DNA from 4 places in the Serratia ureilytica genome. Region 1 is predicted to be linked to each of the others. Evidence: predicted binding sites of a transcription regulator. Region 1 holds the regulator's gene; each other region holds the start of a gene.
What was found. Region 1 encodes CRP, which controls carbon source genes, mostly activating them, when cyclic AMP is high. Its sites were predicted from a motif close to ATGTGANNNNNNTCACAT; they were not measured.

Region 1 (7,790 bases):
CTGCAACAGCCAGCCCTGATACAGCCGCACCGGCTGCGGCGGCGCCACGTCGGTTTCCAGCTTTTCATAGGCGGCGGTGGCGACTTTCCACGCCAGCCACAGCAGGTACAAACTGCCGAGGATTTTCAGGATCAGGTGCAGCGACGGGTAAACCAGGATCAGGCTGCCGACGCCGAAGGCCACCAGCAGCAAAATGCTTTGCATGCCGAGCATGATGCCGATCATCAGCCACAGCGAACGCATAAAGCCGAAATGAGCGCCGGAGGTGGTCAGCAGCAGGTTATTGGGGCCAGGCGTGATGGCGGCGACCCACAGGAAGCCCAGCATCGAAAGGAATAAACTCGGTTCCATGGCACGGGTGCTCCTCACCCAAGGCGCTTTTTTGCAGTATCATTGTCAGTTATTGGTATTGAAGCTAACAGTGCGCCTGGGATCTCACAATAGTCGCCAACAACATTTTTACTCCGCCTATGCATGACGTCTTTCGCCCCCTGACCGGGGCCAGTAACCCGCACCTGCAAACGCTGTTGCCGCGGCTGGTGCGCCGCCGCGTGTTATTGAAACCGCATTGGCAACGGCTGGAATTGCCCGACGGCGATTTCGTCGATCTCGCCTGGAGCGAGGATCCGGCGCAGGCGCGCGATAAACCGCGCGCGGTGCTGTTCCACGGTCTGGAGGGCAGCTTCTACAGCCCCTACGCGCATGGCCTGCTCAACGCCTGGCGCGAACGTGGCTGGCTCGGGGTGGTGATGCACTTTCGCGGCTGCAGCGGCGTGCCCAACCGCAAACAGCGCATCTACCACTCCGGCGAAACCGAAGACGCGCGTTTCTTCCTGCGCTGGCTGCACGACAGCTACGGCGAGGTGCCAACCGCGGCAGTAGGCGTTTCGCTCGGCGGCAACATGCTGGCCTGTTATCTGGCGCAGCAAGGCGCCGACAGCCTGCTGCAGGCGGCGGTGGTGGTCTCGGCGCCGCTGATGCTGGAGCCCTGCGCCTATCGCATGGAGCAAGGTTTCTCCCGCGTCTATCAGCGCTACCTGTTGGGGCAGCTGAAACAAAACGCCACCCGCAAGCTGTTGCACTACCCGGACACCCTGCCGCTCAAGCTGTCACAGCTGAACGGGTTGCGGCGCATCCGCGAATTCGACGACGCCATCACCTCGCGCATTCACGGCTTCAGCGACGCCACCGATTATTATCGCCGCTGCAGCGCCCTGCCGCTGTTGCCGGCGATCCAAACGCCGCTGCTGATCATCCATGCGAAGGACGATCCCTTCATGACCCATGAGGTGATCCCCGACGTCGCCGGCCTGCCGCGCAATATCGAATATCAGCTGACCGAGTTCGGCGGCCACGTCGGCTTTGTCGGCGGCACGCTGAAAAAACCGCACATGTGGCTGGAGCATCGCATTCCGGCCTGGCTTTCCCCTTCTCTGGACATCCCGACGTGATCATTCCCTGGCAAGAACTGGCAACCGACACCCTGAACAGCCTGATCGAATCCTTTGTGCTGCGTGAAGGCACCGATTACGGCGAGCACGAACGATCGCTGGAGCAGAAGGTGGAGGACGTGCGCCGCCAGCTGAAAAACGGCGAGGTGGTGCTGGTGTGGTCGGAACTGCATGAGAGCGTCAACATCATGCCGCGCGGTCAGATCCGCGCCGGGCAGGAAGAAATTTAGTGGCGCCCGGTTCTATGACTGACGGAAAAAATCAGGTAACAATGGGACATTGCAAACCAGCGCGCGCCATTTTTTCCTGACATAGAGAGCGTCAACAAGAGCCACAATAATCCCCTGACGCCGGCGCATTCAACACGGAGTGACAACCACCATGTCTGCCAAACATCCCGTTATCGCGGTGACCGGTTCCAGCGGCGCCGGCACCACCACCACCAGCGTGGCGTTCCGCAAAATCTTCCAACAGCTCAACATTCGCGCCGCCGAGCTGGAGGGCGACAGCTTCCACCGCTACACCCGGCCGGAAATGGACGCGGCGATCCGCAAGGCGCGCGATCTGGGCAGACACATCAGCTATTTCGGCCCCGAGGCCAACGACTTCGGTCTGCTGCAGCAGAGCTTTATCGAGTACGGCAAAAATGGCACCGGCCGTTCGCGCAAGTACCTGCACACCTACGACGAAGCGGTACCCTACAATCAGGTGCCGGGCACCTTCACCCCGTGGGAGCCGCTGCCGGCGCCGACCGACGTGCTGTTCTACGAGGGGCTGCACGGCGGTGTGGTCACCGAACACCATGACGTGGCTAGCCACGTCGATCTGCTGGTCGGCGTGGTGCCGATCGTCAACCTGGAGTGGATACAGAAGCTGATCCGCGATACCGGCGAACGCGGCCACTCCCGCGAGGCGGTGATGGACTCGGTGGTGCGTTCGATGGAAGACTACATCAACTACATCACGCCGCAGTTCTCGCGCACCCACATCAACTTCCAGCGCGTACCGACGGTGGATACTTCCAACCCGTTCGCCGCCAAAGCCATTCCCTCACTGGATGAAAGCTTCGTGGTGATCCACTTCCGCGGGCTGGATCAGATTGACTTCCCCTATTTGCTGGCGATGCTGCAGGGCTCGTTTATCTCGCACATCAATACGTTAGTGGTGCCGGGCGGCAAGATGGGGCTGGCGATGGAGCTGATCATGGCGCCGCTGGTGCAGCGGCTGCTGGAAGGCAAGAAGATCGAATAAACGCGTTGAGCGCGGCGGCGGGCCGCGCTCCGTCTCGATTACGCCGGCTGGCGGATCTCGAAGCTGTGGGTCACCGTGGCGGCCTTGTTGAGCATCAGCGCCACCGAGCAGTACTTCTCCGCCGACAGGTTCACCGCTCGCTCTACGATTTTGTCGGTCAGATCCTGGCCGGTGACGATGAAGTGCAGGTTGATATGGGTGAACAACCGCGGGGCTTCTGCACGGCGCTCGGAGGTCAGCTTCACCTCGCAGTCGCGCACGTCGTTGCGCCCTTTTTGCAGGATGGACACCACGTCGATCGCGCTGCAGCCGCCCACCGACATCAGCACCATTTCCATCGGGCTGGGCGCTTTATCGCCGGCGTTGCCGTCCATCAGCACCTGGTGGCCGGAGGCCGATTCACCCAAAAACGTTAACCCTTCCACCCACTTAACTCTTGCCTGCATTCTCGTCACTCCGGTTGATTTCTTAAAATCAGAGTACGCTTTCGCATAGAAACAGGCAACGTAACCTGATGCTAATCATGCTGAAGCGAGACAACACGAGACACCCGCCTTACTCTGTGCTACAAACAGAGCCGCAATAAATCTTTCCGGGACACTGAATTTCAGGGAAACGCCCAGAGAAAGGCTCCTTTACCGGTATGTTAACAGAATGTAGCTTGCAGCGCTTACGGCAAGTTAATATGCTAGAGCGACAGCGTATTTTTATGACACGCCTCAAAACTTGCCGGTAGCCCTCGCTCATAACTGCGGCTACAGGCGGGTTTTACAGGGAACTCTGACCCCTGTGACACAAGGCAGCGATAACAACAGAGGATAACAGCGAATGGTTCTCGGCAAACCGCAAACAGACCCTACTCTCGAATGGTTCCTGTCTCATTGCCATATCCACAAATATCCATCGAAGAGTACGCTGATTCACCAAGGTGAAAAGGCCGAAACGCTTTACTACATCGTGAAAGGCTCCGTCGCGGTGCTGATCAAGGATGAAGAAGGTAAAGAGATGATCCTGTCCTACCTCAACCAGGGGGATTTCATCGGCGAGCTCGGATTGTTCGAAGAAGGCCAGGAGCGCAGCGCCTGGGTTCGCGCGAAAACCGCCTGTGAAGTGGCCGAAATTTCCTACAAGAAATTCCGCCAGCTGATCCAGGTGAACCCGGACATCCTGATGCGTCTGTCCGCCCAAATGGCGAGCCGCCTGCAGGTCACCTCCGAAAAAGTGGGCAACCTCGCCTTCCTGGACGTTACCGGCCGCATCGCGCAAACCCTGCTGAATCTGGCGAAGCAACCCGACGCCATGACTCACCCGGACGGCATGCAGATCAAGATCACCCGTCAGGAGATCGGCCAGATCGTCGGCTGCTCGCGTGAAACCGTTGGCCGTATTCTGAAAATGCTGGAAGATCAAAACCTGATTTCCGCCCACGGCAAAACCATTGTCGTCTACGGCACCCGTTAATCCCTGAAAAAACGGCGCAGTCTGCGCCGTTTTTTTGTCTGCTCTCTGCCATGTGGCGCCGCCTGATCTACCACCCGGAAATCAACTACGCACTGCGACAAACGCTGGTGTTGTGCCTGCCGGTGCTGTTCGGCCTGCTGATAGGCCAGCTGCAGCTCGGCCTGATGTTCTCCCTCGTGCCCGCCTGCTGCAATATCGCCGGGCTGGATACGCCGCATAAGCGCTTCTTTAAACGACTGATCGTCGGCGGTTCGCTGTTCGCCTTCAGCAGCGTGCTGCTGCAACAGGCCCTGCTGTGGCACGTGCCGCTGCCGGCGCTGATGCTGGGCCTGGCGCTGCTGCTCGGCGTCACCGGCGAAATCAGCCCGCTGCACGCCCGGCTGTTGCCGGCGGCGCTGGTGGCCGCCATCTTCGCCCTCAGCACGGCCGGCACGGTGCCTATCTGGCAGGCGCCGCTGCTGTACGCGATCGGCACCGCCTGGTATGGCTTATTCACCTGGTTCTGGTTCAAGCTGTGGAAAGAGCAGCCGATGCGCGAGACGCTGAGCCAGCTCTATCTGGAACTGGCGGACTATTTCGAAGCCAAATACTCGCTGCTGACCCAGCACACCGATCCGCAGACCGCGCTGCCGCCGCTGCTGGTGCGCCAGCAAAAGGTGATGGACCTGATCAGCCTGTTGTACCAACAGCTTAATTTCCTGCCGCACGCCAACAATCTCGAGCAAAAGCGCCTGCAGCGCGCCTTTCAGGTGGCGATGGACCTGCAGGAGCACATCACCGTCAGCCTGCATCTGCCGGAAGAGGTGCAAAAACTGGTGGAGCAGAGCCAGGCCGAAGCGATCATTCGCCGCAATGCTCAGGTGATCGCCGGCCGGCTGCGCGTGGTGGCGCACGATATTCTCTATCATCAATATTCGAAGCGCTTCTCCATGACCCACGAGCTGGCGGCGCTGGAAAAAATGGCGGCGCAGCATCCCGATAATCCGGTCGGCCAGTTTTGTTATTACCACTTCAGCCGCATCGCCCGCCTGCTGCGCACCCAGCATCCGCTGTACCGCCGCGACCTGATGCCCGGCCAGCACCGCCTGCCGTTTTGGCCGGCGCTGGTCAGCTATCTGTCGTTCAAATCCACCGCCCTGCGCAACGCCGCGCGGCTGGGCGTAACGCTGGCGGTCGGCAGCAGCCTGGGTGCGGTATTCAACCTGCCGAAGCCTTACTGGATCCTGCTCACCATCATGCTGGTGAGCCAAAACGGGTATAACGCCACCCGGGTGCGTATTCAGCACCGTGCGCTGGGCACGATTGCCGGGCTATTGCTGGCAGCCGGGCTGCTGCAGCTGCAGTTGCCGGAGGGAGAAACGCTGAGCATCATGCTGGTGATCACGCTGCTGGCCTACCTGGTTTCGCGCAAGAACTACGGGCTGTCGGTGATTGGCTTTACGGTCACGGCGGTTTACACCCTGCAGCTGCTGGCGCTGAACGGCTCGCATTTTCTGGTACCGCGCCTGATCGATACGCTGATCGGCTGCGTGCTGGCGTTCGGCGGCACCATTTGGCTGTGGCCGCAGTGGCAAAGCGGGCTGCTGCGCAAGAATGCCCATCAGGCGCTGGAGAACGATCAAGCCGCGCTGCGGCTGATGCTGAAGCAACCGGAACCGGACGCCACCGCGTTGGCCTATACCCGCATGCAGGTCAACCAGGCACACAACGCGCTGTTCACCTCGCTCAATCAGGCGATGCAAGAGCCGGGGTTCGCGTCAAACTATCTGGCGGACATGCGGCTGTGGGTCACTCACAGCCAGTTCATCGTCGAACACCTGAACGCCATGACCATTCTGGCACGCGAGCACTACATGCTGACGCCGAAACTGGCGGAAGAGTATCTGCAGACCTGTGAAATCGCGCTGCAAAGCTGCCAGCAGCGGTTGGAATACGACGGCCCGAGCAGCGGCAACAGCGGCATCATGCAGCCGCCGGATCTGCATCCGGACATGCCCGTTACCGAGATGGAGCGCCATCTGCGGCGCATTTTGTCGCACCTGAGCGTGATGCACACCATTTCGTCGCTGGCCTGGCGCCAGCGCCCGCACCACGGCATCTGGCTCAAGCGCAAACTGCGCGATCAATAAGGGCGCGGCATGCCGCGCCCCGTTATATGCCGCGCGGGCTTCAGGCGTTGATCACATCCTGCACCGCCAGCTCGAACAGCGCCATGCCGGCCTCGATATCCTGCAGCTCCACCACCAGCGACGGCGCGAAACGGATCACGTTCGGCCCGGCATTGAGGATCATCAACCCACGCGCGGCGGCGGCGGTGAGGAAGTCGCGCGCCCTGCCGTGATAATGCGGCGTCAGCTCGGCGCCAATCAGCAGCCCCATGCCGCGAATCGCGGTGAAAATACCGTATTTATCGCCGATATGCTGCAAAACCTGCACATACAGCGCATGACGCTGCTCAATGCCACTCAGCACCTCCGGCGTATTGATCACGTCCAGCGCCGCCTCCGCCACCGCGCAGGCCAGCGGGTTGCCGCCGTAGGTGGTGCCGTGGGTGCCCACCTGCATCACCGACGCAATGTCTTCGGTGGTCAGCATGGCGCTGACCGGGAAACCGCCGCCCAGCGCCTTGGCGGTGGTGAGAATGTCCGGCGTCACGCCATAATGCATATAGGCGAACAGTTTGCCGCTGCGCCCCATGCCGCTTTGCACTTCGTCGAACACCAGCAGCGCCTGATGTTGGTCGCACAGTTTGCGCACGCCTTTAAGGAAGTCGGCGTCGACCGGCGTAATGCCGCCCTCGCCCTGAATCGGCTCCATCACCACCGCGCAGGTGTGGTCGTCCATCACCGCTTTCACCGCCGCCAGATCGTTGAACGGCACGTGCACGATGTCGGCCGGCTTCGGCCCGAACCCGTCGGAATATTTGGCCTGCCCGCCCACCGACACGGTGAACAGCGTGCGGCCGTGAAACGCGTTATAGAAGGCGATGATTTTGGTTTTATAGGGGCTGTGGCGGGTGATAGCGTAATGACGCGCCAGTTTGAACGCCGCCTCGTTGGCCTCTGCGCCGGAGTTGGCGAAGAACACCCGATCGGCGAAGGTGGCGTCGATCAATTTGCTCGCCAGGCGCAGCGCCGGTTCATTGGTGAAGACGTTGCTGGTATGCCACAAGGTTTCGCCCTGGCGTTTGAGCGCCTCGACCAGCGCCGGATGGCAGTGCCCCAGCGCCGTCACCGCGATGCCGCCGGAAAAATCGATGTACTCTTTTCCCTGCTGATCCCAGACCCGGCTGCCTTGGCCGCGCACCGGCACAAACTGGGCGGGTGCATAAACAGGCAGGATCACCTGGTCAAAGGTGCTGCGGCTCACTGCGGATTTGTCAGTCATTTTCGGCTCCACCCTGAAGGTTTTTCAGCGCTATCGCGATGTTATAATGAAAATGTAATCACGAAATATGCATAAAAAAACACTAAAGCGCAAATGCAAAACGCCTGACGGGCGAAAAAAATGCGAAGGGATTAACGCCTGAGAAAATTGTCCAACAGCTGATGGCCCTGCTCGCTGAGCACGCTTTCCGGGTGGAACTGCACCCCTTCCAGCGCCAGCGTGCGGTGGCGGATACCCATG
Region 2 (7,790 bases), 590 kb from region 1:
ATCTTTCACTACCAGCTCGCCGATCTTCGGCAGCACGTGGAAAGAGTATGCGTCGTAAGCTTTGCTCAGCGGCGCCAGCAGCGGTTTGGAGAACTCCAGCACCAACAGGCGGCCGCCCGGCTTCAGCACGCGGAACATCGAACGCAGCGCTTTGTCTTTGTCGGTGACGTTACGCAGGCCAAAGGAGATGGTGATGCAATCGAAGTAATTGTCCGGGAACGGCAGCGCTTCGGCGTTGGCCTGCACGTAATTGATGTTGCCGACGATGCCGCGATCGCGCAGCTTCTCGCGCCCCATCTTCAGCATCGAATCGTTGATGTCCGCCAGCACCACCTGCCCCTGCTCGCCAACCATGCGGGAGAACTTGGCGGCCAGGTCGCCGGTGCCACCGGCCAGATCCAGCACGCGCTGCCCGCGGCGCACGCCGCTGCAGTCAATGGTGAAACGCTTCCAGATACGGTGGATGCCGAACGACATCAGGTCGTTCATCACGTCATACTTTGCCGCTACCGAATGAAAAACGTCCGCCACCATGGCCTGTTTTTCGTCTCTAGCGACGGTGCGAAAACCGAAATCGGTGGTTTCCTGCGATTGATCTGCCATTGTCCTGCCTGCTATTCAGTCAATTTTGTGTGGATGAGTGTACCAGAAGCCCGAGGAATACCCCACCTCGCCACGGCCTCAGCCGTGCGAAACGAAGCCCGGTTCCCCGGTGGTATCATCATCGTCGTTCGTCTGCGGCAGCGCGGCGACCTCGTCGTCGTTCGCCTCTTCCGCTTCATCGTGTTGCGCGCCGGCTTGCTGCGCCAGCAGCGGGTTTATCGGCCGCTTGACCTCAACCCCCAGCGCGCGGAAACCTTCAATTTGGCCGATAAGATTACCACGGCCTTCGCTCAGTTTGTTCATCGCCTGACGATAACTGCCCTGCGCCTTGTCCAGGCTCTGCCCCAGCGCGGACATATCGTCCACGAACAGCCGCATCTTGTCATACAGTTTCGCCGCGCGCTCGGCGATGCGCTGGGCATTCTGGCTCTGATGCTCATAGCGCCACAGGTTGGTGATGGTACGCAGCGCCACCAGCAACGTGGTCGGGCTGACCAGCATGATGTTGTGCTTGAGCGCTTCGCTGATCAGCTCCGGCTCGCGATCGATAGCCAGCAGGAAGGCCGGCTCGACCGGAATGAACATCAGCACATAGTCCAGCGAACGCAGCCCCGGCAGCTGCTGGTAGTCCTTACGGCCCAGCATGCGAATGTGGCCACGCAGCGAAGCGATATGTTCGCTCAGCGCCGCTTCGCGCTCCGCCTCGTCTTCACCGTTGAAATAGCGCTCGTAGGCGATCAGCGACATCTTGGCGTCGATCACGACATCCTTGCCCTGCGGCAGGCGCACGATCACATCGGGCTGCATGCGACTCTGATGATCTACCCGCACGTTGACCTGCGTTTCATACTCGTGCCCTTCGCGCAGGCCGGAGGCCTCCAGCACCCGGCTCAGCACCACTTCCCCCCAGTTGCCCTGGGTCTTGTTGTCGCCTTTCAGCGCCTTGGTGAGGTTGATGGCCTCGCGCGCCATTTGCGCATTCAACTGCTGCAGATTGCGTATCTCGTGCGTCAGCGTGTGGCGCTCACGCGCCTCCTGGCCAAAGCTGTCCTGCACCTGTCGGCGGAAACCGTCCAGTTGTTCGCGCAGCGGCAGCAGTAACCGATCCAAACTTTGCTTATTTTGCTCGTCCACCTTGCGGCCGCTGTGTTCAAAAATGCGGTTGGCGAGGTTTTCAAACTGGGTGGTGAGGCGCTGTTCGCTGTTGATCAGCAGACGCTGCTTCTCCTCCGCCGCCATGCGCGTCTCTTCCAGACGGATGGTGACTTCGCGCAGCTCGGCCTCCTGCGCGCTGTTCACCTCGCGCTGGGCGCGCAGCTCTTGGTTGAGCAGCTCGCATTCGTTGCGCCAATGGTTGAGCTGTTGCAGTTTTTCATGCCCGGCCGCCAGCTGGCTGTGCAGGTTGCGCAGCTCCAGCTCGTTCTGGCGCGACTGCTGTTCGTGGCGCAGCAGGGCCTCCTGCCGCACGGCCGTCTCCTGCTGCGCCTGCTGCAACGCTTGCTCCAGCAACCGCAGTTCGGTTTCATGTTGCGCGTTCGTCTGCTGCACTCGCAGACTGGCGATCAGCCACCCTAACAGCATGCCGATCGCGACGCCGCCAATCCCATAAATCAGACTGGTATCCACCCTGCCTCCTGTTGCACCTTGCCGTTCCGGCGTTTCGCACGCCCATTGCCCGTCACGTTAAGGGGAGGCTGTATGGATGTCCAGCCTGATTTTGCCCGCCGCGCACAATATTGCGCGGCGCTGCGCAATTTAGCGAGAAATCAGCCCAGCCACTGGCTGAGCCACTTGATGCCGAACGCCCCCGGCGCCAGAATGCCGAACGCCCAGATCATCGCCGACGTGACGTTGGCCAACTGGAAGTAGCGCTGCGGCATGCCGCAAATGCCCCCCACCAGCGGCACCACGGCGCGCAGCGGGCCGAAGAAGCGGCCAATGAAAATGCCCAGCACGCCCCAGCGCTCAAAGAAGGCGTGGCCGCGCGCCAGCAGCTGCGGATTGCGCGACAGCGGCCACATATGGGCCACCCGATCCTGATAGTGGTAGCCGATCCAGTACGAGAGCCAGTCGCCGAAAAACGCCCCGGCGGCGGCGGCGGCCCAAATCGGCCAAAAGGCGATGCCGCTTTCGCCGATCAGCGCGCCCAGCGCCAGCAGGATCACCGTGGCCGGCAGCAGCAGCGACAAAAACGCCAGCGACTCGCCGAACGCCAGGAAGAAGATGATGGGAATGGCCCAGCCTTCGTGCTGACGCACGACGTCGCTGACCCAGTTGATAACGTCATTGAGGCTCAATGCGGGGCTCCTGATACGCGATGGTTCGCCTAGGATAAGCCGGGGCGAGTTAAACCCCGGCTAAACACGCGGCAATTTACTCGAGGTAGAACGCCCGCAGCACTTCGCGCTGGGCCGCGCCCAGGCCGTATTCCGCTTCCAGCCAGCGGTCGGTGGAGCCGTATTGTTGGCGGATGCAGCCCAGCGCCGTCATCAGGAACTCCTCGCGCGCGCTGAGCACGTAGGCGAATTGCTCGAGCGCCGCCGCATTCAACTTGATAGACAGCTGATCCAGCATCTGCTCGCGGAAAGCGGCCAGCGTGGTTTCGGTCAGCAGATAGTCTTCCAGCACCGTCGCTTCGTCGGCCCCCAGCGCGAACAGCACCAGCGCCGAACCGACCCCGGTGCGATCCTTGCCGACCGCGCAGTGTTGCACGATTGCGCCGCCGCCGGGGTTGCTCAACAGCTGCGCCAACCGCTGATAGGCCGCATTGCCGAACGGCAGGCGGCGATACAGCTCCAGCATGAACGCCCGGGCGTCGAAAGCGGCCAGCGTTTCGTTGGTGAGCTTTTCCAGGTTGGCGTTGACTTCGCTGCTCAGCGGGTTGGCCGGCACGTGGTGATAGTCGGCGCCATTCCACAGAATATCCGGTTTGGCCTGCACTTCGTCGGCATCGCGGTAGTCCAGCACCGAACGCACCGGCACCCCAGCGAGGAAAGTGCAGTCGTTTTCCGTCAGCCGCTCGAGAGAACCGGAGCGGAACAGCAGGCCGCGTTTGATGCGGCGCCCGTCGGCCACGCCGTTGCCGCCGAAGTCACGGAAGTTAATGCCGCCGTCGAGCGGCGCAAGCGAAGGATGAAGCAGGATCTGGGCGGTCATAAACGTCCTCGTTGTTTTTGTTCTGACAACGCGCGGCAGCCATCGGCGCAGCGCTGAGGAGTATCACCGTAACAGATTAGCCGCGAATGGAAAAACGGACCGCGTCGGCGTCCCGTTCAGTCCGTTGACAAAGGAGGAAAAAACGCGGTTTTTCCTCCTTTGTGGTTATCAGCCGAAACTCAATAAATTGATTTTCCCTGTTTGTTATCCGCTGCTTTCTGCAAACCGGGCAATGGCATGAGGTTTGTCATCAATCTCAACGGACCGCGTCGGCGGCCCGTTGAGGGAAGGCGATTACAGCAGACGGCGGGCGGCGTCCACCACGATCTGCACCGCTTTGCTTTCGGTGTTTTTCATGGTCTCGGCGTTCGGGATCTCTTGCTGGGTGCGGTTGACGATCACCCCAGCCACCATGCCGGCGCGCAGGCCCTGGCTGGCGCACATGGTCAGCAGCGTGGCAGATTCCATTTCATAGTTCATCACGCCCATCGCCTGCCACTCTTCCATCGAGCCTTTGAAACGACTAACGACGCGGCCAGAGTAGGTATCGTAACGTTCCTGGCCCGGATAGAAGGTATCGGAAGAGGCGGTCACACCAATGTGCGTGGTAGCGCCGCTGGCCTTGGCCGCTTCCACCAGCGCGGTGGTACAGGCGAAGTCCGCGACCGCCGGGAACTCCATCGGCGCAAAGTGCAGGCTGGCGCCGTCGAGACGTACCGCCGCCGTGGTGACCAGCACGTCGCCGACGTTGATGTTCGCCTGAATGGCGCCGGTGGTGCCGATGCGCAGGAAGGTGCGGATGCCCAGCTGCGCCAGCTCTTCCACGGCGATAGAGGTAGACGGGCCGCCGATGCCGGTGGAGCAGACGATCACCGCCTTGCCATCCAGCTCTGCGCGCCAGGTGGTGAATTCACGATGGGAGGCCAGATGCACCGGATTTTCCATCAGCTTGGCAATTTTCTCTACGCGCTGCGGATCGCCCGGCACGATGGCAAGCTGGGCCCCTTGTAAATCGTTCTTGGTGAGGCCGAGATGAAAAACATCAGACTGAGACATACGAGACTCCTCATGGATCATGTTTATTGGGAGGAACAAAAAAGCACTCTACTGAAAATCGCCGCTTAATTTCGTGACGATAGTCACTATGAAAAGAGAAACAAATTACATGCTACATATTTTTTGTGATTTTTATCACAAAAAAAGCACTGCAAGGCATCCAGAACGTACCGCTAAACCTCAGTCTAGCCGACAAACCTTGCCGCTCCCTGCCTGTTGGTTGCCGACTGAAACTATTTAGCTCATCAATTCGAAATACCCCCATCTTATCGGTTGCTTAGGGACAAAAAAGCCCTCTAACGCACCTTATGGCACTTACGCGGGCCAAAACGCGTAATAACATGATAAAAAGCGCTTAAAAATGCCGTAAAGCCAGATAATTAGCCGTTTTTTATCGACTTGTCCGAAAGTGCGCCACGCGGCGCCAATAATGGGTAATCTTTCCTATAGTTAATCTCAGCGCTTTTTTCTATTGCACGGAGACCGCAATGAAAACCGAACATGTGATGACATTAGAACAGGCTCAGGGAGGATTCGCCCCGGCCGCCGCGCCGGTAGCCGCCTCCGCGATTATCACCGATGAACAGGGCATTCACGCCGGGCAAACGACTATTCCTTCCCAGGGAGACGCGCTGCCGGCCTACGTCGCCAAACCCGCCGACCACAACGGCCCCTTCCCCATCGTGCTGGTGGTGCAGGAAATCTTCGGCGTCCATGAACATATTCAGGATCTGTGCCGCCGTCTGGCCAAACAGGGCTATCTGGCGATTGCTCCCGAGCTCTATTTCCGCCAGGGCGACGCCAACGACTACACCGATATCGGCGAGCTGTTCCAGCAGCTGGTGACCAAGGTGCCGGATCGTCAGGTGCTGTCGGATCTGGATCACGCCGCGCACTGGGCTATCCGCCACGGCGGCGACGCCGGCAAGCTGGCGATCACCGGTTTTTGCTGGGGCGGCCGAATTACCTGGCTGTACGCGGCGCACAACCCGCAGTTAAAAGCGGCCGTCGCCTGGTACGGCAAACTGGTGGGTGAAAAAACGCTGAATTCGCCGAAGCATCCGGTCGATATCGCCACGCACTTGTCAACGCCAGTGCTGGGGCTGTATGGCGGGCAGGACAGCGGTATTCCGCTGGATACGGTGGAAAACATGCGTCAGGCGATCCGCGCCGCCAACGCCGATGCCGAAATCGTGGTGTATCCTGGCGTCGGGCACGCATTCAACGCCGACTATCGCCCCAGCTACAACGCCGAAGCGGCGGAAGACGGCTGGCAGCGCATGCTGGCGTGGTTCGCCCAGCACGGCGTCAAGTAATCCCCCTCGCATAAAAAAGGGCGCCGAAGCGCCCAATCATCACACCAGTAAATCTATCTGCGGCGGTTTACCCGCCGCACGGCATCACGCGTGCTCGCGCAGGCGCTGCGCCGCCAATACCATGTTGGCCAGCGACTGCCGGGTTTCAGGCCAACCGCGAGTTTTCAGGCCGCAATCGGGGTTGACCCACAGGCGTTCCGCCGGGATGTTCTGCGCCGCTTTACGCAGCAGCGCTTCGATCCATTCCACGCTCGGCACGTTCGGCGAGTGGATATCGTAGACGCCCGGCCCGATTTCGTTCGGGTATTCGAACTCTTTGAAGGCTTCCAGCAGATCCATATCGGAACGCGAGGTCTCGATGGTGATCACGTCGGCGTCCAGCGCGGCGATGGAGTCCATGATGTCGTTGAACTCGCAGTAACACATGTGGGTGTGGATCTGGGTGTCATCCTGCGCCACGGCGGCGTTCAATTTGAAGGCGTCCACCGCCCAGTTCAGGTAGGCGGCCCAGTCGGATTGTCGCAGCGGCAGCCCCTCGCGCAGCGCAGGTTCGTCGATCTGAATGATGCCGATGCCGGCTTTTTCCAAATCCTCCACCTCGTCGCGCAGCGCCAGCGCAATCTGCTTGGCGATCACTTCGCGGGTCACGTCTTCACGCGGGAACGACCAGCACAGGATGGTCACCGGCCCGGTCAACATGCCTTTCACCGGCTTGTCGGTCAACGACTGGGCGAATTTGGCCCATTCGACGGTAATGGCTTCCGGGCGGCTGACGTCACCGATGATCACCGGCGGCTTCACGCAGCGGGAACCGTAGCTCTGCACCCAACCATTTTGGGTAAACACGAAGCCGTCGAGGTTCTCACCGAAATATTCCACCATGTCGTTGCGCTCGGCTTCACCGTGCACCAGTACGTCCAACCCGAGGCGCTCCTGCTCGACGATCGCCTGTTTGATGTGCTCACCGATGCTGGTGCGGTAGTTGCTGCCGTCCAAACGGCCCTGTTTGAAGTCCAGACGCAGGCCGCGGATTTCGGTGGTCTGTGGGAACGAACCGATGGTCGTCGTCGGCCAGGCCGGCAGCTTGAAACGCTCGCGCTGCGCCCTAGCGCGCTCGGCGTACGCGCTGCGGCGTTCGCAGTCCTGCGCGGTGATCGCGGCCAGACGGCGCTCAACCTGTGGGTTATGCACGCGGTTCGACTGGCGACGGGCGCGGATCGGCGCGCTGTAGGCGTCCAGCTCGGCCTGTTTCGTCGCGTCAGGCGCGTTCAGCGCCGAGCTCAACAGCGCCAGCTCGGCGCATTTTTGCAGGGCGAAGGCGAACCAGCTTTTCACTTCTTCGTCCAGACGGCTTTCCACGCTCAGATCGATCGGGCTGTGCAGCAGTGAACAGGAGGTGCCGATCCACAGCGGGCGCTGTCCCACCAGCGGCTGCAGACGTTCGAACCAGCGGCTCAGATCGGCGCGCCAAACGTTGCGGCCGTTGATCACGCCCAGCGACAGCAGCCAGTCTTGCGGCAATGCGGCGCTCAGCGCGGCGATATCGTCATGGCCGGCGACCAGATCGACGTGCAGCCCCTGCACCGGCAGCGTGCGAATGGTGTCGAGGTTGTGGCCGACGCTGTCGAAATACGTGGTCAACAGCAACTTAACCTGCCC
Region 3 (7,790 bases), 1.0 Mb from region 1:
GAAATTCACCGGCTTTGTGTTCAAGATCCAGGCCAACATGGATCCGAAACACCGCGACCGCGTGGCCTTTATGCGCGTGGTGTCCGGCCGCTACGAGAAGGGCATGAAGCTGCGCCAGGTGCGCACCGGCAAAGACGTAGTGATCTCCGACGCGCTGACCTTTATGGCCGGCGACCGTTCGCACGTGGAAGAAGCCTACCCGGGCGACATCATCGGCCTGCACAACCACGGCACCATTCAGATCGGCGATACCTTCACCCAGGGTGAAGACATGAAGTTCACCGGTATTCCGAACTTCGCGCCGGAGCTGTTCCGCCGCATTCGCCTGCGCGATCCGCTGAAGCAGAAACAGCTGCTGAAGGGGCTGGTGCAGCTGTCCGAAGAGGGCGCGGTACAGGTGTTCCGTCCGATCGCCAACAACGATCTGATCGTCGGCGCGGTCGGTGTGCTGCAGTTCGACGTGGTGGTGGCGCGTTTGAAGAGCGAGTACAACGTGGAAGCGCTGTACGAATCGGTCAACGTGTCGACCGCGCGCTGGGTCGAGTGCGACGACGTGAAGAAGTTCGAAGAGTTCAAGCGCAAGAACGAGATCAACCTGGCGCTGGACGGCGGGGACAACCTGTCCTACATCGCGCCGACCATGGTGAACCTCAACCTGACGCAGGAACGCTATCCTGACGTGACCTTCCGCAAGACCCGCGAACACTGATACATCGGCAGGGCGCCCGGTGCGCCCTGCCAATTCCCCGTATTCTCACTCCGCTAATTAATAAATCTTCCTCATATTTTATCCTGCGAATCGATGTCGCCCAGGCGAGACGCGATTGGCCTGCGTTTTCCGCCGCATGGTCTATCTTTAACGAGATGTCCGCACATTGCTTGAGAGTAAATCACTGTAATACGCTTATTGTTTGGTGAGTTATTCTGATGTGTTGCCGATAGGAGACAGTCTGTTTCCTTAAATATCAATGAGATGACTGTTTTACCGTTTCGTGTCACTTGGTCTGTCGTCAATAGGCGACAGTTTTTTGATTAAAAATCCGACTCAACGCTTTTTTTGTTTGATTTTTAAGGTGTTTATGGAGTTGGCACGGCGGTTGCAATATTCCTGTCGTGAACGCTTAATCGTATAGCGATGATGAAGTATTTACCGAGAGGCCGCGTGAAGGCGGCTGAAGGGTTCCGGCGCTCTGGCGCTGGGGCCCCCAACAAAAGGAAGAGATCGATGAAAAAGACCAAATTTGCACACTCGCTGATGGCTGTTGTTTTGGGTTCTGCTTTGGTGAGCGGCACTGCGCTGGCCGAAGACAGTCTGCTCAACAAGGCGTCTAACGCCGCGGACAGTGCCGGTGCCAAAATCGATAGCTCCATGAAAAAAGTTGACGGTTACATGGATGACAGCGCGATAACGGCTAAAGTTAAAAGTGCATTGGTGGACGATAAGAGCATCAAAAGCACTGACATTTCGGTGAAAACCGAAAAAGGCACCGTGATCCTGAGCGGGTTTGTCGGCAGCCAGGCGCAGGCAGAGCATGCGGTTGCGGTTGCCGGCAAGGTGGAAGGCGTCAAAACCGTCAGCGACAAGCTGCACGTGAAAGATGAAGCCAACCAGTCGATCAAATCGTATGCCGGCGACACCGCCACCACCAGCGAGCTGAAAGCCAAGCTGCTGGCCGATGACATCGTGCCGTCGCGCAATGTGAAAGTGGAAACCACCGATGGCGTGGTGCAGCTTTCCGGTGAAGTGAAAACGCAGGCGCAGTCTGAGCGTGCCGAAAGCATCGCCAAGGCTATCGACGGCGTGAAAAGCGTGAAAAACGACCTGGTGGTCAAGCAGTAATCCCGCCATGGCGCCCGTAACAAGTAACAACAAGCCGCATCTGTCGGGCCGTCAAGGCGGCCCGACGTGTACCACCAAAAAAAGAAACTGATTTGCCGTCGATGTCCCGTTGTCGGGGCGGTAGACGGCAGCGAATTTTTTCACAATGGTAAGGAGAAGCTTATGTTTCGTTGGGGCATTATCTTTTTAGTCATCGCGCTTATCGCTGCGGCACTGGGGTTCGGTTCGCTGGCGGGCACCGCCGCCTGGGCCGCCAAAGTCGTGTTCGTTGTCGGCATCATCCTGTTCCTGGTCAGTCTGTTCACCGGCCGTCGGCGCCCTTAGCCGGCCGGCATTTTCCTGCAAACTGTAACAAAGCTTAATTCCTTTTCTCACGTCGGGGAGGGCCGGCCATGAACAGCGACATCATCGTCGGGCGCTGGAAACAACTGAAAGGTCAGGTATGGCAGGCTTGGGCCGAATGGTCCGGCAGCGATGGTGCCTGGTTGGCCGGCAGCAATGATTTCCTCGTCGGCGTGCTGCAAGAGGATTACGGAAGAGAGCGAGACGCGGTATCCTCGGAGAAAACGTCTCACTGAGGATGCCAAGTTGGGATACAGAATACCCATCACGCTCGGCAATATAGAACCGCTGGCGTCTAAACCTTTTCGACCAGGAAAAATGGCGTTGGTCTGCGAAGGCGGCGGCCAGCGCGGCATTTTCACCGCCGGCGTGCTGGACGAGTTTCAGCGCGCGGGCTTTAACCCTTTCGATCTGCTGATCGGCACATCGGCCGGCGCTCAGAATCTGTCTGCCTATATCTGCGGGCAGATGGGCTACGCGCGCCGGGTGATCACCCGTTACACCACTTCGGCACAGTTCTTCAATCCGCTGCGCTTCGTGCGCGGCGGGCATCTGATCGATCTCGATTGGCTGGTTGATACGGCGGCGGCGCAGATGCCGCTGGCGATGGACGTGGCGGAACAGCACTTTACCGACGGGCGCGAATTCCTGCTGTGCGCCTGCCGCAGCGACGATTTCGAACCGACCTATCTGCCGGCGCAGCGCGAACGCTGGCTGCCGGCCATCAAGGCGTCCAGCGCCATTCCCGGCTTCTACCGTCAGGGCGTGGAGTTGGACGGCGTCAGCTATCAGGACGGCGGCATCAGCGATGCGATCCCGGTGGAAGAGGCCTATCGCCGCGGCGCCGACACCATCGTGGTGATCCGCACCGTGCCTTCGCAAATGTACTACACCCCGCAGTGGATGAAGCGCATGGAGCATTGGCTGAGCGACAGCAGCCTGCAGCAGATGGTGCGCATCCTGCAGCATCACGAGCAAAGCTATCACCGCATCCAGCGCTTTATCGAAAAGCCGCCGGGCAAGCTGCGCATCTTCGAGATCTTCCCGCCGAAGCCGCTGGCCAGCAATGCGCTGGGCAGCCGATTGGGGGCGCTCAATCAGGATTATCACCTGGGGCGCCGCTGCGGCCGCTACTTCCTGGCCACCGTCGGCCAGTGGATGGCGCAGCAGGAGCCCGACGGCATGAAGGTGCGAAAAGCGTTGTCGCGCCGCCTGATCCAGCCGGAGAACGTCAGAATGCCTTCGCCGATCGTGACCGACATCGCCATGCCCACCGAGCGGGCGGCGCAGCCGGAGGCGGCGGTAGCGGCGCCGAAAATCATCCTGCCGGGCGATCTGCCGCCGGGTGAAGGGGGCGCGCTGTGAGTTACGCCTTTACCGACACCCACTGCCATTTCGATTTCCCGCCCTTTACCGGGCATGAGGCCGAGAGCCTGGCGCGGGCGGCAAGCGCCGACGTAAAGCGCATCATCGTCCCGACGGTCACCGCCGATCGCTTCGCGCGGGTGTTGCGGCTGGCGCAGGAGCATGCGCCGCTGTTCGCCGCACTGGGGCTGCACCCGCTGTATATCGCGCAGCATCATGAGCCGCAGTTGGAACAGTTGGCGGCGCTGCTGGCCGAACGGCCGCACAAGCTGGTGGCGGTGGGGGAGATCGGGCTCGATCTGTATATGGATAACCCACAGTTCGAGCGGCAGCACAGCGTGCTGCTGGCCCAACTGAAGCTGGCGAAACAGCATGACCTGCCGGTGATCCTGCATTCGCGCCGCACCCACGACCAACTGGCCGCCGCGCTGCGGCGCATGCAGCTGCCGCGCCGCGGCGTGGTGCACGGCTTTGCCGGCAGCCTGTCGCAGGCGCAGGCGTTTATCCGCCTCGGCTATTACATCGGCGTGGGCGGCACCATCACCTATGAGCGGGCGCAGAAAACGCGCGCCGTGATGGCGCAGCTGCCGCTTGAGGCGCTGCTGCTGGAGACCGATGCGCCGGACATGCCGCTGGCCGGCTATCAGGGGCAGCCGAACCGCCCCGAGCGCGCCGCCGAGGTGTTTCACGCGCTGTGTGAACTGCGGCCGGAACCGGCCGACGTGATAGCCGCCCACCTGCAACGCAATACCCAAGCGCTGTTCGCCATGCCGAATTGAGGTCTGCATAACGTGACTTGCGTCACGTTATAAGATTTTCATTTGCGTCTCGTTGTATACATTTGTGACATAAATCGGTGCGAGGGTGACCTCGCTCAGTATAATCCCCCCCGAAACTCTCCAATAGCAGACCTCTCTTCATGAGCAGGGATGTATTTTATTTTTTGCAACAGGGAAACTTTGCATGCAACTCATCATGAGTCTGGTCGGGATGGCGGTGCTGATCGCCATTGCGGTGCTGCTCTCCAGCAACCGTCAGGCCATCAAACTGCGCACCGTGGTGTGGGCGTTCATCATTCAGGTCGGTATCGGCGCGCTGGTGCTGTACGTGCCGCTGGGCCGCAGCATCCTCGGCAGTATGTCTAACGGCGTGGCAAATGTTATCGCTTACGGCAATCAGGGCATTTCGTTCATCTTCGGCGGGCTGGTTTCCGACAAGATGTTCGAGGTGTTCGGCGGCGGCGGCTTCGTGTTCGCGCTGCGCGTCCTGCCGGTGATCGTGTTCTTCTCCTCGCTGATTGCGGTGCTGTACTACCTCGGCATCATGCAGTTGGTGATCCGCGTGCTGGGCGGCGGCCTGCACAAGCTGCTGGGCACCTCGCGCACCGAATCGCTGTCGGCGACCGCCAACATTTTCGTCGGCCAGACCGAAGCGCCGCTGGTGGTGCGTCCGTATATCGCCACCATGAGCCAGTCAGAACTGTTCGCCGTGATGTGCGGCGGCCTGGCTTCGGTGGCCGGTTCGGTGCTGGCGGGATACGCGCAGATGGGCGTGCCGCTGGAATACCTGATCGCCGCGTCCTTCATGGCCGCGCCGGGCGGGCTGCTGTTCGCCAAGCTGATGGTGCCGGAAACCGAGCAGACCCACGATAAAGACGATGCGATGAAACTGATCGCCGAAGAGGATCGTCCTGCCAACGTGATCGATGCGGCGGCTTCCGGCGCGGCTTCCGGCATGCAGCTGGCGCTGAACGTCGGCGCGATGCTGCTGGCGTTTATCGCGCTGATCGCCTTGCTCAACGGCATTCTCGGCGGCATCGGCGGCTGGTTCGATTACCCGCAGCTGTCGCTCGAGCTGATCCTCGGCTGGGTGTTCTCGCCGATCGCCTTCCTGATTGGCGTGCCGTGGAGTGAAGCGATGACCGCCGGTTCGTTTATCGGCCAGAAGATCATCGTCAATGAGTTTGTCGCCTATATGAACTTCGGCGCCTATCTGCGCCCGGACGATGTGGTGGCGGCGGAAGGCCTGCAGGTGCTGTCAACGCACACCAAGGCGATCATCTCCTTTGCGCTGTGCGGTTTCGCCAACCTCTCCTCGGTGGCGATCCTGCTGGGCGGTTTGGGCAGCATGGCACCCAACCGTCGCCATGACATCGCGCGTTTCGGTCTGAAGGCCGTGGCGGCGGGCACGCTGTCCAACCTGATGAGTGCCACCATCGCCGGCTTCTTCCTGGCGCTGTAAGCCCTCGCTGAGCCCGCGTCGGCGCGACCGATCGCGGGACTCCGCCTATACTCTAAGCAACGCGGGTGCTTGCCGCATCCGCGATCTTCAGCCGCTTCTTTAGCGAATTTGTGAACGATATCGCGTTATTTTGTGATGTTCTTCACATATAATTCCGGTCTGTTACAGTGCTATTTCATATAGTGTGACGATGAACGCGAATCGCCCCCGGCATTCGTGTTCAAATAGCTATTACTGGCCGGCCGCAAGGCGGGTGGCCATGTGCGGTGAGAAGGATCTCAGTTGCCGCCGCGGGAACGCCGTTCCCCTGCGCTATCTTCATGGAACCAAGTCCGCTCGCCAACACCCAGGTACTCAGTTGGAGAGTTTTATGACCGAATTAACCGCAGCAGCGCAACGTGCGCTGAACTTGATGGATTTAACCACGCTGAACGATGATGACACCGACGAGAAAGTGATCGCCCTCTGTCGTCAGGCCAACACCCCGGCCGGCCACACGGCGGCCATCTGCATCTACCCGCGTTTTATCCCGGTGGCGCGTAAGGCGCTGCGCGAGCAAGGCACGCCGGACATCCGTATCGCCACCGTGACCAACTTCCCGCATGGCAACGACGATATCGACATCGCGCTGGCGGAAACCCGCGCGGCCATCGCCTATGGGGCGGATGAAGTGGACGTGGTGTTCCCTTACCGCGCGTTGATCGCCGGCAACGAACAGGTCGGTTTCGAGCTGGTGAAACAGTGCAAACAGGCTTGCCAGGCGGCCAACGTGCTGCTGAAAGTGATCATCGAAACCGGTGAGCTGAAGCAGGCCGATCTGATCCGCAAGGCGTCCGAGATCGCCATCAAGGCCGGCGCCGACTTTATCAAGACCTCCACCGGCAAGGTGCCGGTCAACGCCACCCTGGAGAGCGCCGAGCTGATGATGTCAGTGATCCGCGATATGGGCGTGGCGAAGACGGTGGGCTTCAAGCCGGCCGGCGGCGTGCGCACCGCGGAAGACGCGCTGCATTATCTGCAACTTGCCGATCGTATTCTGGGCGAAGGGTGGGCCGACGCGCGGCATTTCCGCTTTGGCGCTTCCAGCCTGCTGGCCAGCTTGCTGGCCGCGCTGGGCCACCAAACCCAGACCGCCGGCGGCGGCTACTGATCGATATCGTTGGCGGGCGCCAGGCGCGCCCGTCTGCACCGACTCTCGGCGACACAGGGGGATGCCTTGTTCCTGGCTCAAGAAATTATTCGTAAAAAACGCGACGGCCAGCCGTTAAGCGAAGCGGAAATCCGCTTTTTCATCAACGGCATTCGCGACAATGTGGTGTCGGAAGGGCAGATCGCCGCGCTGGCGATGACCATTTATTTCCATGACATGAGCATGCCGGAGCGCGTGGCGCTCACCATGGCGATGCGCGATTCCGGCACCGTGCTGGACTGGAAGAGTTTGGCGCTGAACGGCCCGATCGTCGACAAGCACTCGACCGGCGGCGTGGGCGACGTGACTTCGCTGATGCTCGGTCCGATGGTGGCGGCCTGCGGCGGCTATGTGCCGATGATCTCCGGCCGCGGCCTGGGGCATACCGGCGGCACGCTGGACAAACTGGAAGCCATTCCGGGCTTCAATATTTTCCCGGACGATAACGCCTTCCGCAAAATCATTCAGGACGTCGGCGTGGCGATCATCGGCCAGACCAGCTCGCTGGCGCCGGCGGACAAGCGTTTTTACGCCACCCGCGATATCACCGCCACCGTGGATTCTATCCCGCTGATCACCGCCTCCATTCTGGCCAAGAAGCTGGCGGAAGGGTTGGATGCGCTGGTGATGGACGTGAAGGTCGGCTCCGGCGCCTTTATGCCGACCTATGCCCTGTCGCAAGATTTGGCGCAGGCGATCGTCGGCGTGGCCAACGGCGCGGGCTGCAAGACCACCGCGCTGCTGACCGACATGAATCAGGTGCTGGCTTCCAGCGCCGGCAACGCGGTGGAAGTGCGCGAAGCGGTGCGCTTC
Region 4 (7,790 bases), 810 kb from region 1:
TTAGTCGCGAGGATGTAGTGAGAAGGCAAATCGAGTCACAGGCGTGTCGAGTCGTCAATGCGATTGCGCGCCGTTAATCAAGGATATAATTTTGCTGACACCGATCATTCGCAAATTCCAGTATGGCCAGCATACCGTCACCATCGAAACCGGTATGATGGCGCGTCAGGCCACCGCCGCCGTTATGGTGAGCATGGATGACACCGCCGTATTCGTTACCGTCGTTGGCCAGAAAAAAGCCAAGCCGGGCCAGAGCTTCTTCCCGCTGACGGTGAACTACCAAGAGCGTACCTACGCCGCCGGCCGTATCCCGGGCAGCTTCTTCCGCCGCGAAGGCCGTCCGAGCGAAGGCGAGACGCTGACTTCCCGTCTGATCGACCGCCCGATCCGTCCACTGTTCCCGGACAGCTTCCTGAACGAAGTTCAGGTGATCGCGACCGTGGTTTCCGTTAACCCGCAGGTGAACCCGGACATCGTTGCGATGATCGGCGCCTCTGCCGCCCTGAGCCTGTCCGGTATTCCGTTCAACGGCCCAATCGGCGCCGCGCGCGTAGGTTACATCAACGATCAGTACGTACTGAACCCAACGACCGACGAACTGAAAGAAAGCCGTCTGGATCTGGTGGTTGCCGGTACCGCCGGCGCGGTGCTGATGGTGGAATCCGAAGCTGACGTGCTGAGCGAAGATCAGATGCTGGGCGCCGTGGTGTTCGGCCACGACCAGCAGCAAGTGGTTATCGAAAACATCAACGCGCTGGTTGCCGAAGCCGGCAAGCCGAAGTGGGATTGGCAGGCGCCTGCGGTCAACGAAGCGCTGCACGCGCGCGTGGCTGAACTGGCCGAAGCTCGCCTGGGCGACGCTTACCACATTACCGAAAAACAAGAGCGTTACGCTCAGGTTGACGCGATCAAAGACAGCGTGGTTGAAACCCTGCTGGCGCAGGACGAAACGCTGGACGCCGGCGAAATCCAGGACATCCTGGGCACCGTCGAGAAGAACGTGGTGCGCAGCCGTGTACTGCGTGGCGAGCCGCGTATCGACGGCCGTGAAAAAGACATGATCCGTGGCCTGGATGTGCGCACCGGCGTACTGCCGCGCACCCACGGTTCCGCGCTGTTCACCCGTGGCGAAACTCAGGCGCTGGTTACCGCGACCCTGGGCACCGCGCGCGACGCACAGAACCTGGACGAGCTGATGGGCGAGAAGACCGACAGCTTCCTGTTCCACTACAACTTCCCTCCGTACTCCGTAGGCGAAACCGGCATGGTCGGTTCTCCTAAGCGTCGTGAAATCGGTCACGGTCGCCTGGCGAAACGCGGCGTATTGGCTATGATGCCTAAACCGGAAGATTTCCCGTACACGGTTCGCGTGGTGTCTGAAATCACCGAATCCAACGGTTCTTCTTCCATGGCTTCCGTGTGCGGCGCGTCTCTGGCGCTGATGGACGCCGGTGTGCCAATCAAGGCTGCCGTTGCGGGTATCGCGATGGGCCTGGTGAAAGAAGCCGATAACTATGTGGTTCTGTCCGACATTCTGGGTGACGAAGATCACCTGGGCGACATGGACTTCAAAGTGGCCGGTAGCCGCGACGGTATCACCGCGCTGCAGATGGACATCAAAATCGAAGGCATCACCCGCGAAATCATGCAGGTGGCTCTGAACCAGGCCAAGGGCGCGCGTCTGCACATCCTGGGCGTAATGGAACAGGCTATCAGCACCCCGCGCGGCGATATCTCCGAATTCGCACCGCGTATTCATACTATCCGCATCAACCCGGATAAAATCAAAGACGTGATCGGTAAGGGCGGTTCCGTTATCCGCGCGCTGACCGAAGAGACTGGCACTACCATCGAAATTGAAGATGATGGTACAGTTAAAATCGCTGCGACCGACGGTGAGAAAGCGAAATTCGCTATCCGTCGCATCGAAGAGATCACGGCAGAGATCGAAGTGGGCCGTATCTACCAGGGTAAAGTGACCCGTATCGTTGATTTCGGCGCATTCGTCGCTATCGGCGGTGGTAAAGAAGGCCTGGTGCACATTTCTCAGATCGCCGACAAGCGCGTTGAGAAAGTGACCGACTATCTGCAGATGGGTCAGGAAGTGCCGGTTAAGGTACTGGAAGTTGACCGTCAGGGCCGCGTGCGTCTGAGCATCAAAGAAGCGATGGCGCCGGAAGCAGGTTCACCTGCGCCTGAAGCAGAATAACTGTATAGATAGTTTTACAGCTCCCCGCCACGGGGTTGGGAGCTGTTCGTATCGCGCGGGTAGGATGCCCGCGTTTTAGCAAACGGAGGACAGGACGTTCATCCAATGTTTGTCTTCGGGAGTGGGAAATGAAGCCTTTCTTGCGCTGGTGTTACGTTGCGACAGCACTCATGCTGGCAGGATGCAGCAACCATGATTGGCGTAAAGACGAAGTTTTGGCAATCCCGTTGCAGCCAACGTTGCAGCAGGAAGTGATCCTGGCGCGCATGGAACAAATTCTTGCCAGCCGGGCACTGACGGATGACGAACGCGCACAGCTTTTATATGAGCGCGGTGTGCTGTATGATAGCCTCGGGTTACGTGCATTAGCGCGCAATGATTTCTCGCAGGCGCTGGCGATACGTCCCGACATGCCGGAAGTTTTCAACTACCTGGGCATTTACTTAACGCAGGCAGGCAATTTTGATGCTGCCTATGAAGCGTTTGATTCTGTACTAGAGCTTGATCCAACTTACAATTACGCGCGTTTAAACCGGGGCATCGCACTGTATTATGGCGGCCGCTTCCCGTTGGCGCAGGATGATCTGCAGGCGTTTTATCAAGACGACCCAAACGATCCCTTCCGTTCGTTATGGCTGTATCTGGTGGAGAGAGAAATCGATCCCAAGAAGGCCGAGGTAGCGCTTCAGCAGCGCTATGACAAAGCGGACAGAGGGCAATGGGGATGGAATATTGTCGAATTCTACCTGGGCAAGATCAGCGAAAAAACGCTGATGGAACGCCTCAAGGCAGATGCAACGGATAACACTTCGCTCGCTGAGCATCTCAGTGAAACTGACTTCTATTTGGGTAAACACTACCTGAGTCTGGGGGACAAGGACACCGCTTCGGCGCTGTTCAAACTGACGGTGTCTAACAACGTTCACAACTTCGTTGAGCACCGCTATGCATTGTTGGAATTGGCGCTTTTGGGCCAAGAGCAAGACGACCTATCGGAATCGGACCAGCAATAGCTGACGAACACCTATCAGCCTGATGAACATTGGTTTTTAACCAAAGTTATCGCCTTAACGGGCGAGGGCTTTTTTGTTCGTTTTATAATCTAATTTGAGCCGGTTCACACTTTTCAATGAAAATGACTGAAAATTTTCTCGACGAGTTATGTAGACTGGCTGCCATTATTAATGAGGCACGTGTACATGACGACTGAGTTTGAAACCTCTTTTGCTGATCTGGGGCTGTCTGCTCCAATCATTTCCGCCCTGAACGATCTGGGCTATGAAAAACCATCTCCGATCCAGGCTGAGTGTATTCCTCACCTGTTGAACGGCCGCGACGTGCTGGGCATGGCACAGACCGGTAGTGGTAAAACTGCAGCGTTCTCGCTGCCGCTGCTGCACAACCTGCAGGCAGACCTGAAAGCACCTCAGATCCTGGTGCTGGCACCGACCCGCGAACTGGCGGTTCAGGTTGCCGAAGCGATGACCGATTTCTCCAAACACATGAACGGCGTTAACGTGGTAGCCCTGTACGGCGGCCAGCGTTACGACGTGCAGCTGCGCGCTCTGCGCCAGGGCCCGCAAATCGTTGTGGGTACCCCAGGCCGCCTGCTGGACCACCTGAAGCGCGGCACCCTGAACCTCTCCAACCTGAGCGGTCTGGTGCTGGATGAAGCCGACGAAATGCTGCGCATGGGCTTTATCGAAGACGTAGAAACCATCATGGCTGAGATCCCGGCTGAACATCAGACCGCGCTGTTCTCCGCCACCATGCCGGAAGCGATCCGTCGCATTACCCGCCGCTTCATGAAAGAGCCGCAGGAAGTGCGCATCCAATCCAGCGTGACCACCCGTCCGGACATTAGCCAGAGCTACTGGTCGGTCTACGGCATGCGTAAAAACGAAGCGCTGGTGCGTTTCCTGGAAGCCGAAGACTTTGACGCGGCGATCATCTTCGTCCGTACCAAGAACGCGACCCTGGAAGTGGCCGAAGCGCTGGAGCGCAGCGGTTACAGCAGCGCCGCGCTTAACGGCGACATGAATCAGGCGCTGCGTGAGCAGACTCTGGAGCGTCTGAAAGACGGTCGTCTGGATATCCTGATCGCGACCGACGTTGCGGCCCGTGGCCTGGACGTTGAGCGCATCAGCCTGGTTGTCAACTACGACATCCCGATGGACTCCGAGTCTTACGTTCACCGTATCGGCCGTACCGGTCGTGCGGGCCGCGCCGGCCGCGCGCTGCTGTTCGTGGAAAACCGCGAACGCCGCCTGCTGCGCAACATCGAACGCACCATGAAGCTGACCATCCCGGAAGTGGAGCTGCCGAACGCAGAACTGCTGGGCGAGCGTCGTCTGGCCAAGTTCGCCGCGAAAGTTCAGCAGCAGCTGGAAAGCAGCGATCTGGATCTGTACCGCGCGCTGCTGACCAAACTGCAGCCGGAAGAAGAGCTGGATATGGAAACCCTGGCCGCAGCGCTGCTGAAAATGGCTCAGGGCGAACGTCCGCTGATCCTGCCACCGGATCCGGTCTTCAAGCCGCGTCAGCGTCGTGAGTTCAACGACCGTGACGATCGCCGCGGCGACCGTCGTGACAGCCGCGACAGCCGTGACGGCGATCGTCCGCGTCGCGAACGTCGTGACGTTGGCGAAATGCAGCTGTACCGCATCGAAGTGGGCCGTGACGATGGCGTAGAAGTCCGTCATATCGTTGGCGCTATCGCTAACGAAGGCGACATCAGCAGCCGTTACATCGGCAACATCAAGCTGTTCGCTTCCCACTCCACCATCGAGCTGCCAAAAGGCATGCCGGGCGAGATCCTGAATCACTTCACTCGCACTCGCATCCTGAACAAGCCGATGAACATGCAGCTGCTGGGCGATGCACAGCCGTTCGAACGTCGCGAGCGTCGTGACGGCGGCAACGGCGGCGAGCGTCGCGGCAACGGTCGTCCGTTCAACGGCGAACGTCGCGAAGGCGGCCCACGTCGTTCCTTCGGCGAACGTCGTGAAGGCGGTAACGGCGGCGAGCGTCGTGGCGGTAACTACAACCGTGACGGCAAGCCGGCGCCACGCCGTGATGACGGCGCACCGGCGGCACCACGTCGTCGTTTCGGCGACGCGTAATCGCCGATTCTCCGTTCGCGGTGAGCGCTCTGAAAAACCAGCCTGCGGGCTGGTTTTTTTATGCCTGAAAATTGCCGTCAAACGCCCCTGAATGGCGTATCATTCATAAGGTTTTTTCTTACGGATGATATGCACGGGAGATGCCATGAGTTGGCAGCAGTTCAAATCTCAATACCTGGTGCGCTTTTGGGCGCCGCTGCCGGCGGTGATCGCCGCCGGGATCCTCTCTACCTACTACTTCGGCATGACCGGCACCTTCTGGGCGGTGACCGGCGAATTCACGCGCTGGGGTGGCCATGTGCTGCAGTGGTTCGGTCTGCACCCTGAGCAGTGGGGCTATTTCAAGGTGATCGGTTTGCAGGGCACGCCGCTGGAGCGCATCGACGGGCGCATGATCATCGGCATGTTCGCCGGCTGTATCGCCGCCGCGCTGTGGGCCAACAACATCAAGCTGCGTCAACCGCAGCATCGCATTCGCATCGTGCAGGCGCTGCTGGGCGGCATCATCGCCGGTTTCGGTGCGCGCCTGGCGATGGGTTGTAACCTGGCGGCCTTCTTCACCGGCATTCCTCAGTTCTCGTTGCACGCCTGGTTTTTCGCGCTGGCGACCGCCGCCGGCTCTTACTTCGGCGCCAAATTCACGCTGCTGCCGATGTTCCGCATCCCGGTCAAATTGCAAAAGGTGAAGGCCGCCGCGCCGCTGACGCAGAAGCCTGAGCAGGCGCGCCGCCGCTTCCGGCTGGGCATGGCCGTCTTCGGCCTGGCGGTGGCCTGGTCGCTGTGGACGCTGTTCGATGCGCCGAAGCTCGGCATCGCCATGCTGTTCGGCATCGGCTTTGGCCTGCTGATCGAACGCGCGCAGATCTGCTTCACTTCGGCGTTCCGCGATCTGTGGATCACCGGCCGCACTCACATGGCGAAAGCCATCATCATCGGCATGGCGGTGAGCGCCATCGGCATCTTCAGCTACGTGCAGCTCGGCGTGGCGCCGAAGATCATGTGGGCCGGCCCGAATGCGGTGCTGGGCGGTTTGCTGTTCGGCTTCGGCATCGTGCTGGCCGGCGGCTGCGAGACCGGTTGGATGTACCGCGCCGTGGAAGGGCAGGTGCACTACTGGTGGGTGGGGCTGGGCAACATCATCGGCGCTACGCTGCTGGCCTATTACTGGGACGACCTGGCGCCGGCGCTGGCGACCGACTACGACAAGATCAACCTGCTCGATACCTTCGGCCCGATCGGCGGCCTGCTGGTGACTTACCTGCTGCTGGCGCTGGCCTTCGCCGCCATGCTGTGGTGGGAGAAACGCTTTTTCCGCGCCCGGCCTGAGGCGCAGGTGGTGAATTTGAGGAGCATGCCATGAAAGCGACAACGATAGTGCCGGACTACCGGCTGGACATGCTGGGCGAGCCTTGCCCGTACCCGGCGGTGGCGACGCTGGAGGCGATGCCGCAGCTGAAGCCGGGGGAGATCCTGGAGGTGATCAGCGATTGCCCGCAGTCGATCAACAACATCCCGCTCGATGCGCGCAACCACGGCTACAAGGTGCTGGATATCCAGCAGGACGGGCCGACCATTCGCTACCTGATCCAGCGTTAACGCCAAGGCGGTGGGGTTCCCACCGCCTTTTCGCTTTTTAGCCCTTCACGATGTCGCCCTTCACGCCGGCGACGAGCTCGAACGAACGCAGCCGCGCCTGATGATCGAAAATCTGGCCGTTGACCATGATCTCGTCGGCATCGGTTTCACGCAGCAGCGTTTGCAGCCCGTGGCGCACCGTTTTTTCATCGCCGACGATCGACATCCGCAGCGCCTGCTCGACGCCGTATTGCTCGCCGGCGGTCCACAACGCGTGAATGTTATCCACCGGCGGCGGCAGCGGGCCGGGCGCACCGCGGCGCAGATTGATGAACTGCTGCTGCATCGAGCTGAACAGGAAGCGCGCATCGCGGTCGCTGTCGGCGGCGATCACGTTGACGCAGACCATGGCGTGCGGCTGCGCCAGCTGTTTGGACGGTTTGAAGTTCTCGCGGTACAGCTGCAGCGCCTGGAACAGCATATCCGGGGCGAAGTGCGAAGCGAAGGCGAACGGCAGGCCGAGCTGCGCCGCCAGCTGTGCGCTGTAGAGGCTGGAACCGAGCAGCCAGAGCGGCACATGCAGCCCCTGGCCCGGCACCGCCTGCACCGGTTGCCCGGGCTGCGCATCGCAGAAGTAGTTTTGCAGTTCCTGCACGTCGCGCGGGAAGGTATCCACGTCGCCGGACAGGTGGCGGCGCAGCGCCATCATGGTGCGCTGATCGGTGCCGGGCGCGCGGCCCAACCCCAAATCGATGCGCCCCGGGTAGAGCGACTCCAGCGTGCCGAATTGTTCGGCGATCACCAGCGGCGCATGGTTCGGCAGCATCACGCCGCCGGAGCCGAGGCGAATGCTCTGGGTGCCGGCGGCCAGATAGCCCAGCAGC

Region 2: udp (uridine phosphorylase) is a predicted target of CRP. The motif match lies at 4,939-4,956, and genes of this name have one in related genera.
Region 3: deoC (deoxyribose-phosphate aldolase) is a predicted target of CRP. The motif match lies at 5,919-5,936, and genes of this name have one in related genera.
Region 4: yrbN (protein YrbN) is a predicted target of CRP. The motif match lies at 3,315-3,332, and genes of this name have one in related genera.

The regions. Positions count from the first base shown of each region.
Region 1 covers NZ_CP071320.1:308,522-316,311, reverse strand. Annotated here, with positions in the region: gene J0X03_RS01430 (LysE family translocator) at 1-351, opposite strand, end outside; gene J0X03_RS01425 (hydrolase) at 471-1,451, shown strand; gene J0X03_RS01420 (YheU family protein) at 1,448-1,681, shown strand; gene J0X03_RS01415 (phosphoribulokinase) at 1,833-2,702, shown strand; gene J0X03_RS01410 (OsmC family protein) at 2,741-3,148, opposite strand; gene crp (cAMP-activated global transcriptional regulator CRP) at 3,531-4,163, shown strand; gene J0X03_RS01400 (YccS/YhfK family putative transporter) at 4,214-6,292, shown strand; gene argD (bifunctional acetylornithine/succinyldiaminopimelate transaminase) at 6,333-7,550, opposite strand; gene J0X03_RS01390 (aminodeoxychorismate synthase component II) at 7,682-7,790, opposite strand, start outside.
Region 2 covers NZ_CP071320.1:4,817,652-4,825,441, forward strand. Annotated here, with positions in the region: gene ubiE (bifunctional demethylmenaquinone methyltransferase/2-methoxy-6-polyprenyl-1,4-benzoquinol methylase UbiE) at 1-603, opposite strand, end outside; gene rmuC (DNA recombination protein RmuC) at 682-2,229, opposite strand; gene J0X03_RS22820 (DedA family protein) at 2,370-2,900, opposite strand; gene J0X03_RS22825 (tyrosine-protein phosphatase) at 2,977-3,759, opposite strand; gene udp (uridine phosphorylase) at 4,054-4,815, opposite strand; gene J0X03_RS22835 (dienelactone hydrolase family protein) at 5,304-6,131, shown strand; gene metE (5-methyltetrahydropteroyltriglutamate--homocysteine S-methyltransferase) at 6,216-7,790, opposite strand, start outside.
Region 3 covers NZ_CP071320.1:4,413,849-4,421,638, reverse strand. Annotated here, with positions in the region: gene prfC (peptide chain release factor 3) at 1-709, shown strand, start outside; gene osmY (molecular chaperone OsmY) at 1,226-1,840, shown strand; gene J0X03_RS20900 (DUF1328 domain-containing protein) at 2,003-2,164, shown strand; gene J0X03_RS20895 (CsbD family protein) at 2,233-2,418, shown strand; gene J0X03_RS20890 (patatin-like phospholipase family protein) at 2,429-3,547, shown strand; gene J0X03_RS20885 (TatD family hydrolase) at 3,544-4,326, shown strand; gene J0X03_RS20880 (NupC/NupG family nucleoside CNT transporter) at 4,511-5,788, shown strand; gene deoC (deoxyribose-phosphate aldolase) at 6,159-6,938, shown strand; gene deoA (thymidine phosphorylase) at 7,005-7,790, shown strand, end outside.
Region 4 covers NZ_CP071320.1:4,598,495-4,606,284, reverse strand. Annotated here, with positions in the region: gene pnp (polyribonucleotide nucleotidyltransferase) at 92-2,209, shown strand; gene nlpI (lipoprotein NlpI) at 2,338-3,222, shown strand; gene yrbN (protein YrbN) at 3,339-3,419, shown strand; gene J0X03_RS21780 (DEAD/DEAH family ATP-dependent RNA helicase) at 3,409-5,331, shown strand; gene yedE (selenium metabolism membrane protein YedE/FdhT) at 5,477-6,691, shown strand; gene yedF (sulfurtransferase-like selenium metabolism protein YedF) at 6,688-6,927, shown strand; gene J0X03_RS21765 (luciferase-like monooxygenase) at 6,965-7,790, opposite strand, start outside.